DNA from 3 places in the Streptomyces sp. NBC_01525 genome. Region 1 is predicted to be linked to each of the others. Evidence: riboswitches for the same ligand, from Rfam matches in the RefSeq annotation. Region 1 holds a riboswitch; each other region holds the start of a gene.
What was found. Region 1 has a riboswitch for cobalamin ahead of OG422_RS06525 (cobalamin biosynthesis protein). Riboswitches for the same ligand answer to the same signal wherever they lie in the genome.
Positions count from the first base shown of each region.

Region 2: another riboswitch for cobalamin. It lies ahead of OG422_RS08685 (prenyltransferase/squalene oxidase repeat-containing protein); the one in region 1 lies ahead of OG422_RS06525 (cobalamin biosynthesis protein).
Region 3: another riboswitch for cobalamin. It lies ahead of OG422_RS21320 (ribonucleoside-diphosphate reductase subunit alpha); the one in region 1 lies ahead of OG422_RS06525 (cobalamin biosynthesis protein).

Region 1 is NZ_CP109397.1:1,444,575-1,447,962, forward strand. Features, by position in the region: gene OG422_RS06515 (anion permease) at 1-495, shown strand, start outside; gene OG422_RS06520 (hypothetical protein) at 521-754, shown strand; cobalamin riboswitch at 936-1,089, shown strand; gene OG422_RS06525 (cobalamin biosynthesis protein) at 1,215-2,213, shown strand; gene OG422_RS06530 (cobyric acid synthase) at 2,210-3,388, shown strand, end outside.
Region 2 is NZ_CP109397.1:1,947,765-1,951,152, forward strand. Features, by position in the region: gene OG422_RS08675 (aldehyde dehydrogenase) at 1-508, opposite strand, end outside; partial or broken gene OG422_RS08680 (MBL fold metallo-hydrolase) at 764-1,495, shown strand; cobalamin riboswitch at 1,677-1,817, shown strand; gene OG422_RS08685 (prenyltransferase/squalene oxidase repeat-containing protein) at 1,995-3,263, shown strand; gene OG422_RS08690 (SCO2322 family protein) at 3,263-3,388, shown strand, end outside.
Region 3 is NZ_CP109397.1:4,733,539-4,736,926, reverse strand. Features, by position in the region: gene mctP (monocarboxylate uptake permease MctP) at 1-975, shown strand, start outside; cobalamin riboswitch at 1,149-1,314, shown strand; gene OG422_RS21320 (ribonucleoside-diphosphate reductase subunit alpha) at 1,480-3,388, shown strand, end outside.

The DNA of each region.
Region 1 (3,388 bases):
CAGCCGCCGCAGGGCTTCGCCGCCCAGACCAGCGCCGCGGCCACCATCCTGGCCTCCTCGCACCTCGGTTTCGCGCTCTCCACCACCCAGGTCTGCTCGGGTTCGGTGATGGGTTCGGGTCTGGGCCGCAAGGGCGGCGTGGTGCGCTGGTCGACGGCGGTGCGGATGGTCGTCGCCTGGTGCCTGACGCTCCCGGCCGCGGGCCTGGTCTCCGCCGGTGCCGCGCTCCTGGCCGACCAGGGCGACTGGGGCATCACCGCCGTCGCCGTCCTCGCGCTCGGCATCTGCGGCGCCATCTGGGCCGCGTCCCGCCGCAAGCCCATCGACCACACCAACGTCAACGAGGCCGAGGCCACGGAGCCGCCCGGTGTGGTCACCGCGGCCCTCCAGACGGTCGCCCCTCCCCCGGCCGGGTCGCTCGCGCCCGCCGAGGGCGAGGAGGCCGCCCTCGCCGCGAGCGCCCCGCGCGCCACGACCGCGACAGCCGCCGGCTGACCGCCCGACTCTGAGGAACCGCAGCATGAGCATCGACTGGGCAGCTCTCGGCCAGGTCTTCGGCGTCACCCTGGTGGTGACGGTCGGGATCGTGGGCCTGTTCACGGTCGGCATCGTCGGCACGGCCCGCCTCCGGCAGGAGGGCGCGGCCGCCACGGCGGGCGCCCCGAGCACCGGCGCGCGGATCGGCGGCCTCGCCGCGTACGCGGTCTGCGCGGCCGCGGTGGCGTACGGCCTCTATCTGATCGTCGCCGCCTGACCCGTCCGGCAGTACGCGCACGGCGCCCGGTCACCGCAGCTCCGCGGTGACCGGGCGCCGTGCGTTGTGAGGGCCCTGTGGTGTGGGCCACAGGCCGTGCGGTACCGCGGCGTCGCAGGTCACGGGCGAGTTGACGGGGTTGGCGGGGCGTGGTGGACTTCCCACGCCAATCGGCGACAGCAGAGGAAGTCCGGTGCGAATCCGGCGCGGTCCCGCCACTGTCACCGGGGAGCGTTCCTCCGACGAAGGCCACGGTCCGCCTCGTGCACGCCCGACGGGCGCACGCCAGGGCTGGAAGGCCGGGGGAAACGCCGATCCGGGGAGCCAGGAGACTCCTGTCGCCGTCACGTCGAACCAGGGCGCGGACCCTGAGTGAGGACATACCCCATGCCCGGCAGCCCGCTCAGAGTCTCCCGTGTGCCTTCGGTGATCCGTCGAGGCGTGACGGCGGTCTGATCCGATGCGTGCCGAACACGCCACCTACGCGTGCGGTGCGGCCCTGGGCTTTCTCGGTGATCTGCTCGCCGCCGACCCGCGGCGCGGCCATCCGGTGGCCGCCTTCGGGCGCGCCTCGACGGCCGTCGAGGCCCGGCTCTGGCGCGACCACCGCGGCCACGGCGCCGTGCACGCCCTGCTCTGCGCGGGCGGTGCCACCGCTGGTGCCGCCCTGCTGCGGCGCGCGGTGCGCGGCCCCGCGCCCGTCCCCTCCGCCGCCCGTACCGCCGCCACCACCGCGCTGACCGCCGCGACCGTCTGGTCGGTGCTGGGCGGCACCTCGCTGGGCCGGGAGGCGCGGGCCGTCGGCGATGCGCTGGCCGCCGGGGACCTGGCGCGGGCGCGGCGGCGGCTGCCGCATCTGTGCGGCCGGGATCCGCAGGCGCTGGACGGGCCGCAGATGGCGCGGGCGGTCGTCGAGTCGGTCGCGGAGAACACCTCGGACGCCGTGGTGGGCGCGCTGGTGTGGGGCGCCGTCGGCGGTGTCCCGGGCCTGGTCGCGTTCCGGGCGGTGAACACCCTCGACGCGATGGTGGGTCACAAGTCGCCCCGCTACCGCCGGTTCGGCTGGGCGTCGGCGCGGCTGGACGATGTGGCCGGGTGGCCCGCCTCCCGGCTGACCGCCGCGCTCACCGTGTTCGCCGCCCCGGACCCGCGCGGCGCCGCGCGGGCCTGGCGGCGCGACGGCGGAGCGCATCCGAGCCCCAACGCGGGCCCGGTGGAGGCCGCGTTCGCGGGGGCGCTGGGCGTACGGCTCGGCGGGACGCTGGCGTACGGCGGGCGCGTCGAGCACCGGCCGCGGCTGAACGAAGCGGGGCGGCCGGTGGCGACGGAGGACATCGCGCGGGCGGTGCGGCTCTCGCGCCGAGTGAGCGTGCTGGCGTTGACGACGACGGTGGCCGGGCGGCTGCTGGCGGGCGCGGTGCGTCCGGCCCTCGCCCGGCGGAAGGGCAGGATCCGGTGACGGGCGGCGGGCTGCTGATCGCGGGGACCACCTCCGACGCGGGCAAGAGCGTGGTGACCGCGGGGATCTGCCGCTGGCTGGTGCGGCAGGGCGTGAACGTCGCGCCGTTCAAGGCGCAGAACATGTCGCTGAACTCGTTCGTGACGCGGGACGGCGCGGAGATCGGCCGGGCGCAGGCGATGCAGGCGGCGGCCGCCCGGGTGGAGCCGTCCGCGCTGATGAACCCGGTGCTGCTCAAGCCCGGCGGGGACCGCAGCAGCCAGGTGGTGCTGCTCGGCAAACCGGTCGGCGAGATGAGCGCGCAGGGGTACTTCGGGCGCCCCGGGAGCGGGGCGCGGCCCGGCGGGCGCGCGGAGCTGCTGGCCACCGTCACCGACTGTCTGGCGGAGCTGCGGCGCGCCCATGACGTGGTGATCTGCGAGGGCGCGGGCTCCCCGGCGGAGATCAACCTGCGGCGGACCGACATCGTCAACATGGGCATCGCGCGGGCCGGGCGGCTGCCGGTGGTGGTGGTCGGCGACATCGACCGGGGCGGCGTGTTCGCGTCGTTCTTCGGGACCACGGCGCTGCTGTCGAAGGAGGACCAGGCGCTGGTCGCCGGGTATCTCGTCAACAAGTTCCGCGGCGATGTGGCGCTGCTGGAGCCGGGCCTGGACATGCTGCGGGAGCTGACCGGGCGGCCGTCGCTGGGCGTGCTGCCGTTCGCGCACGGGCTGGGCATCGACGAGGAGGACGGGCTGCGGGTGTCGCTGCGCGGCGCGGTCCGCGAGAGCGTGGTGGCGCCGCCGCACGGCGCCGATGTGCTGCGGGTGGCGGTCGCGGCGGTGCCGCTGATGTCGAACTTCACGGACGTGGACGCGCTGGCCGCCGAACCGGGCGTGGTGGTGCGGTTCGTGGACCGCGCCGAGGAGCTGGCGGACGCGGATCTGGTGGTGCTGCCGGGCACCCGCGGCACGGTGCGGGCGCTGGCCTGGTTGCGGGAGCGGGGGCTGGCCGACGCGGTCGCCCGGCGGGCCGCCGAGGGCCGTCCGGTGCTGGGGATCTGCGGCGGGTTCCAGATGCTCGGCGAGGTGATCGACGACGAGGTGGAGTCGCGGGCGGGCACCGTGCCGGGCCTGGGGCTGCTTCCCGTACGGGTGCGGTTCGCGGCGGAGAAGACGCTGGCCCGGCCCGTC
Region 2 (3,388 bases), 500 kb from region 1:
GGGCGGGGGCGAGTTTGGCGGCGGCGGTGAACTGCGGGACGTTCCAGGGGACGACCGCGGCGACGACTCCGGCGGGCTCGCGGCGGATGAGCAGCGGGCCGAGGAGACCGTCGCGGCGTTCTTCGAACGGGAAGTCGCGGGCCACGGTCAGCGCGGCGTCCCACACCAGCATCGCGGCGAGCGCCTGGACCATCACGCCGGAGGTGTAGGGGGTGCCGTTCTCGGCGCTGATGACCTTGGCGATCTCCTCGCTGCGGACGGCGAAGGCGTCCTTGATGCGGGTGACCACCGCGATCCGCTCCTCCAGCGGAGTGTCGGCCCAGACGCCGGAGTCGAAGGAGGTGCGGGCGGCGGTGACGGCGCGGTCGACGTCGGCGCGGGTGGCGTGCGGGACGCGGCCGATGAGCTGTTCGGTGTGCGGGGAGATCACGTCGAGGGTGTCGGGTCCGGCGGGGTCGACGAGTTCACCGCCTATGTAGAGCTTGCCGTGTTCGACGAGGTCGCTCATGGCTGCCGCCTCCCGCGGTCGGCCGCCCCGCCCGGCGTCCGGGGCGGGGCGGGAACTTCCGTCAACTGCCTGCGCGTCGCGCGTGTCCGGCGCCGTCCCGGGCCGTCCGCCGGGGGGCGGAGCGACACCGAAGCAATTCTGACGGCACGTCAGTTATGGGTCGTTGAACTGATACCACCTCCCGGAGCAGGAGTCCACAGGGCCTCCGGGAACCGGCGGCGGGGCCCGCGCCGTCGCCGCCTTCGCGACCGGGCCTCCGTGGACGCCGATGTCGTCCGGCGCACCCGGGCGGCGCGGCCCGCCGCGTGGCGGGCGCGGCTGGCCGCGAAGCTGGCCGCCGCCGGGGCGCCCGAGGAGCATCTCGCGCCGTTGACGGGCGGCGGGGAGCTGCCGGGTCAGCGGGCGGCGGTGCCGGACCGGCACATCGCCCCGGGTGAGCTGCTGGAGCTGCCCGGCCGTCGGCTGCGTGCCGTCTGGACGCCGGGGCACACGCCCGGCCATGTCTGTCTGCATCTGGAGGAGGCGCACCCGGGGCGGGCGCCGGGCGCCGGGTTCGGGCGACTGTTCTCCGGTGATCATCTGCTGCCGGGGGTCAGCCCGCACATCGGTGTGTACGAGGGGCCGGGCGAGGCGCCCACCGACCCGCTGGGGGATTACCTCGCGTCGCTGGAGCGGGTCGCGCGGCTCGCCCCGGCGGAGGTGCTGCCCGCCCATCAGCATGCGTTCACCGACGCGGCGGGGCGGGCCCGTGCGCTGCTCGATCACCACGAGGCGCGGCTCGGCGGTCCGGTACGGCTGCTCGCGGAGCCGCTGACGCTGTGGCAGCTGACGGTGGCGATGGAGTGGAACCGTCCCTGGGAGCGGATCCCGTACGCCTCGCGGAACATCGCGGTGGCGGAGGCCGAGGCGCATCTGCGGCGGCTGATGACGCTGGGCCGGGCGGAGGCGGTGCCGGGGTCGGATCCGGTGACGTACCGGGCGGTGTGAGGCGTACGGCACGGGGCGGCCGACAAGTCTCGGCGGGGCCGTCGCACCCCGGTGGCGCCGGGGCCGGGTGGCCGTCGCGCCCCGGTGGCGGCCGTACGGCGGTGACCGTCGGGCCGCGCCTGCCTTCGTACCGCGGTGGCCGCCGCCCCGGCGCCGGGTGGGCGTAGCGGGGCGACCGCTAAAATGTGCGGACAACTCCATCCGTGCCCGATCGGGGGAAGCCGGTGAAATTCCGGCGCTGACCCGCAACCGTCAGGGCGGACGTGCGCCGTGGGCGCGGTCCGCACGAGCCGGAACACCCGATGGGGCGCGACAGGCTCCCGCCACCGGCGGGCCGCGTGCGGCGGCCGGACCGGTGGCGGCACCGTCGAGGTATACGGAGCTGAGCCCGGTGCCACCGCGTACGGCCCCGGCCGTCGTGCGGGTGGAGGGCCGAGCGCGGCCGTCCGCCCCGCGACGCCCCGAGCGCTCCGAGCGACCTGACTGAGAGGCACCGACGATGGCCCCCCTGGCCCCTTCCCGCGCCGCCCTGGTGCGCCGCGCCGCCGTGGTGTGCGCCGCGGCGCTCGTGCCGGTCGCGGCGACCGCGCCCGCCGCGTTCGCCACTCCGGCGCCGTCCCCCAAGAAGCTGCCCGCGGGCCTGTACGGCTCCGGTGACCCGCAGTACGACGGCGTGTGGCGGCAGTCGCTGGCGCTGCTCGCCCAGCACACCGTGCAGGTCAAGCCCGCCGCCACGGCCGTGGACTGGCTGACCGGCCAGCAGTGCGCCGACGGCGCGTTCACCGCGTACCGCGCCGACACCGCGAAGGCGTGCGGCGCGTCGACGATGCGGGACACCAACCAGACGGGCGCGGCGGTGCAGGCGCTGGCGGCGCTCGGCGGGCACGGCCAGGCGGTGGACAAGGCGGTGCACTGGCTGACGTCGGTGCAGAACGACGACGGCGGCTGGCCGTCGATGCCGGGGTCACCCAGCGACGCCAACTCCACCGCGGTGGTCATCGGCGCGCTGGCCGCGGCGGGCGAGGACCCGGCGAAGGTCACGTCGCCGAAGGGGCACACGCCGTACGAGGGGCTGCTGACGTTCCGGCTCGGGTGCGCGGTGAAGCCCGCCGAGCGCGGTGCGTTCACCTTCCAGCTCAAGGGCGCGGCGGCGAACGCGGATGCCTCGGCCGCCGCGGCGACCGGCGCGCTCGGCAAGGGCTTCGTCGTCCCGGCGGCGGGCAAGGACGCCGACACCCCGGTGGCCGCGCCGGACTGCGGCGGGAAGAAGGAGCCGACCGGTGCGGATGCGGCCGCGCTGCGGTCCGCCGCGTCGGGCGCGAGCGCGTACCTGGTGAAGGAGATGGACGCGCACGGGCAGCATCTGATGTCGGCGATGCCGGGCGCCGAGCCGCAGCCGGATGTCGGGAACACCGCGGACGCGGTGGTGGCGCTGGCCGCCGGCGGGCACGGCGCGGCGGCGGCCAAGCCGCTGGCGTGGCTGGAGAAGAACGGCCCGGCGTGGGCGAAGCAGGCCGGTCCGGCGGCGTACGCGCAGCTGGTGCTGGCGGCGCACGCCACGGGCACCGACCCGCGGGACTTCGGCGGTACGGATCTGGTGGCCGCGCTGAACGCGACGGGCCCGAAGCCGTCCGCCGCCGCGGAGAAGGCGGTGCCGAAGGAGAAGGGCACCGGCTCGATCAGCGCGTGGTGGCTGGTGCCGGTGGGGCTCGCCGCGGGTGCCGGTATCGGGTTCCTGCTGAGCGGCCGCCGGAAGCGCGGGCAGTGATGCGGCGGTCGCGGTGGGCCGGTGCGCTGGCGCTGGCCGGAGCGGTGACGGCGCTGGGCGCGGGCCCGGCGCAGGCGCAGGGGTACCGGTACTGGTCGTTCTGGGACGGCGCGGGCGGCACGTGG
Region 3 (3,388 bases), 3.3 Mb from region 1:
GGCGGTTTCGACGCGATCTTCCACGCGGCGGGCAAGGCGTTCGCCGAACCGGGCCCGACCGGCAAACCGCGCGGTGAGCTGGCGAGCGGCCCGAACAGCCAGTGGGCGTACGCCACGTTGGCGCTCGGCTCGGCGCTCGCGCTGTTCATGTATCCGCACTCGATCACCGCGACGCTCTCCTCCCGCAGCCGCAATGTGATCCGCCGCAACACCACGATCCTGCCGCTGTACTCGCTGATGCTGGGCTTCCTCGCGCTGCTCGGCTTCATGGCGATCAAGGCGGGCACGGAGACCCACGGCAACGCCCAACTCGCCATCCCGCAGCTCTTCGAGGACATGTTCCCGAGCTGGTTCTCGGGCGTGGCGTTCGCCGCGATCGGCATCGGCGCGCTGGTGCCCGCCGCGATCATGTCCATCGCCGCGGCGAACCTCTTCACCCGCAACGTCTACAAGGACTTCCTGCGGCCCGGCGCCACGCCCGAGCAGGAGCACAAGGTCGCCAAGCTGGTGTCGCTGCTGGTGAAGGTCGGCGCGCTGGTCTTCGTGCTCAGCATGGACAAGACCGTGGCGATCAACTTCCAGCTGCTGGGCGGCATCTGGATCCTCCAGACGATGCCGTCGCTGGTCGGCGGCCTGTTCACCCGGTGGTTCCACCGCTGGGCGCTGCTGGCCGGCTGGGCGGTCGGCATGGCCTACGGCACGCTCGCCGCCTACGGCGTGGCGAGCCCGACGCAGGCCCACTTCGGCGGCTCCAGCGCGGAGATCCCCGGCATCGGCCAGATCGGCTACATCGGCCTGACGGCGTTCGTCCTCAACGTCGTGGTGACGGTCGTCCTGACCGTCGTCCTGCGCGCACTCAAGGCCCCCGACGGCATCGACGAGACCAGCCCCGGCGACTACACCGCGGACGCCGGCGACAAGGGCGTCACGCCGGATCTGCCGCCCGCGACGGCGGACGTTCCGGCGGGCCGCTGACGTCGCGGACGCGACCTCTCCCCGCAGGCCGCCGTGTTCCTTCCGGGACGCGGCGGCCTGTTGTTCGGGGCGAAGGCCCGCTCGCCCAGTCGTGGCACGGCTCGGCCGACCCGAGACCACTGACAGCCACCCATCCCTCACCACACCGCACTAGATATGGGGGTGCACCCAAGAGCCCACCACCACATGTATGCTCGTCCTCGCTGTCGCCGCAGGGGAATCCGGTGTGAGTCCGGAACTGTCCCGCAATGGTGTACGAGAGCGCAGATATCCCCCGATATCGCCTGATCGGCGTGCGCCCCGTGAGTCCGAAGACCTGCCGATGGTACGTCCGCGCCGCCCTGGTCCGGACGTCGAGATGTCCGGGCCCCGAGGGATGGGCCGGTGGACGCCGCGCGGGCCTCCGCGCGCCCGAGCGCCCCTGTGTGCCGCCGGGCGCCGCCGCCCGCCGTGGACGTCCGTCGCGCCTCCCTCCGGCCCCCGCCGAGTGAGGGAGAGCACCACGTGACCACCGCGCCACCGCAGTCCGCGACCGACGCCGAGGCCGCAGCGCTTGAGACGGCCACGTTCCCCGCCGACGCCCCAGGCCAGGACCCGCCCGGCACCGCCCTGCTGCGCACCCTGACCGAGCTGACCGCCGACCTGACGGCCACCGACCCCGGCAAGATCGCCGCCGCCGCGCTCCGCGGCCGCCACCCCGGCTCCGACGAGGCCGGGCTGCGGGAGCTGGCGATCGACGCCGCCGCCGGTCTGATCGGCGACGAGCCTCAGTACTCCAAGCTCGCCGCGCGGCTGCTCACCCTCGCCATCGCCGAGGAGGCCGCGCGCGAGGGCGCCGTCTCGTTCTCCGCGTCGGTCGCCGCCGGCCACCGCGAGGGCCTGATCTCCGACTCCACCGCCGCTTTCGTCGCCACCCACGCCGAGGAGCTGGACGCCCTCGTCACCCGGGCGCTGGCCGACGGCGCCGACGACCGGTTCGGCTACTTCGGGCTGCGCACCGTCCACTCCCGCTACCTGCTGCGCCACCCCACCACCCGGCAGGTCATCGAGACCCCGCAGCACTTCCTGCTCCGGGTCGCCTGCGGTCTGGCCGAGAACGACTCGGCGCGGGCGCTGGCCGACGTCGCCGAGCTGTTCCGCCTGACCAGCTCGCTGTCGTACCTGCCCTCCTCCCCCACCCTCTTCAACTCCGGCACCCGCCACCCGCAGATGTCGTCCTGCTATCTGCTGGACTCGCCGCTGGACGAGCTGGACTCGATCTACGACCGCTACCACCAGGTCGCCCGGCTCTCCAAGCACGCCGGTGGCATCGGCCTCTCGTACTCCCGTATCCGGGCCCGCGGTTCGCTGATCCGCGGCACCAACGGGCACTCCAACGGCATCGTGCCGTTCCTGCGGACCCTGGACGCCTCGGTCGCGGCGGTCAACCAGGGCGGGCGTCGCAAGGGCGCCGCCTGCGTCTACCTGGAGACCTGGCACGCGGACATCGAGGAGTTCCTGGAGTTGCGCGACAACACCGGCGAGGAGGCGCGGCGCACCCACAACCTCAACATCGCGCACTGGATCCCCGACGAGTTCATGCGCCGCGTCGAGGCCGACGCCGACTGGTCGCTGTTCTCCCCCTCGGACGCCCCGGAGCTGGTCGACCTGTGGGGCGACGAGTTCGACGCCGCGTACCGCACGGCGGAGGCCGAGGGCCGCGCCACCAAGCAGGTCCCGGCGCGGGTGCTGTACTCCCGGATGATGCGCACCCTGGCGCAGACCGGCAACGGCTGGATGACCTTCAAGGACCACGCCAACCGCACCGCCAACCAGACCGCCGAGCCCGGCAAGGTCGTCCACTCCTCCAACCTCTGCACGGAGATCCTGGAGGTCACCGACGACGGCGAGACCGCGGTCTGCAACCTCGGTTCGGTCAACCTCGCGGCGCACCTCGGCGACCCCGCCGCCGGGTGGGAGGACGCGATGGACTGGGAGCGGCTGGACGCCACCGTCCGCACCGCCGTCACCTTCCTCGACCGCGTGGTGGACATCAACTTCTACCCGACCGAGCAGGCGGCGGCCTCCAACTCCCGCTGGCGGCCGGTGGGTCTGGGCCTGATGGGCCTCCAGGACGTCTTCTTCCGGCTGCGGCTGCCGTTCGACTCGCCCGAGGCGCGTGCGCTGTCCACCCGGATCTCCGAGCGGATCATGCTCGCCGCCTACGAGGCGTCCGCGGACCTCGCCGAGCGGCACGGCCCGCACCAGGCGTGGTCGGCGACCCGTACCGCCCGCGGGGTGCTCCACCCCGACCACTACCCGGACGCCGAACCGCTCTGGGCGGACCGCTGGGCCGCGCTGCGCGCCCGCGTCGCCGAGACCGGTATGCGCAACTCGCTGCTGCTGGCCATCGCCCCGACCGCGACGATCGCCT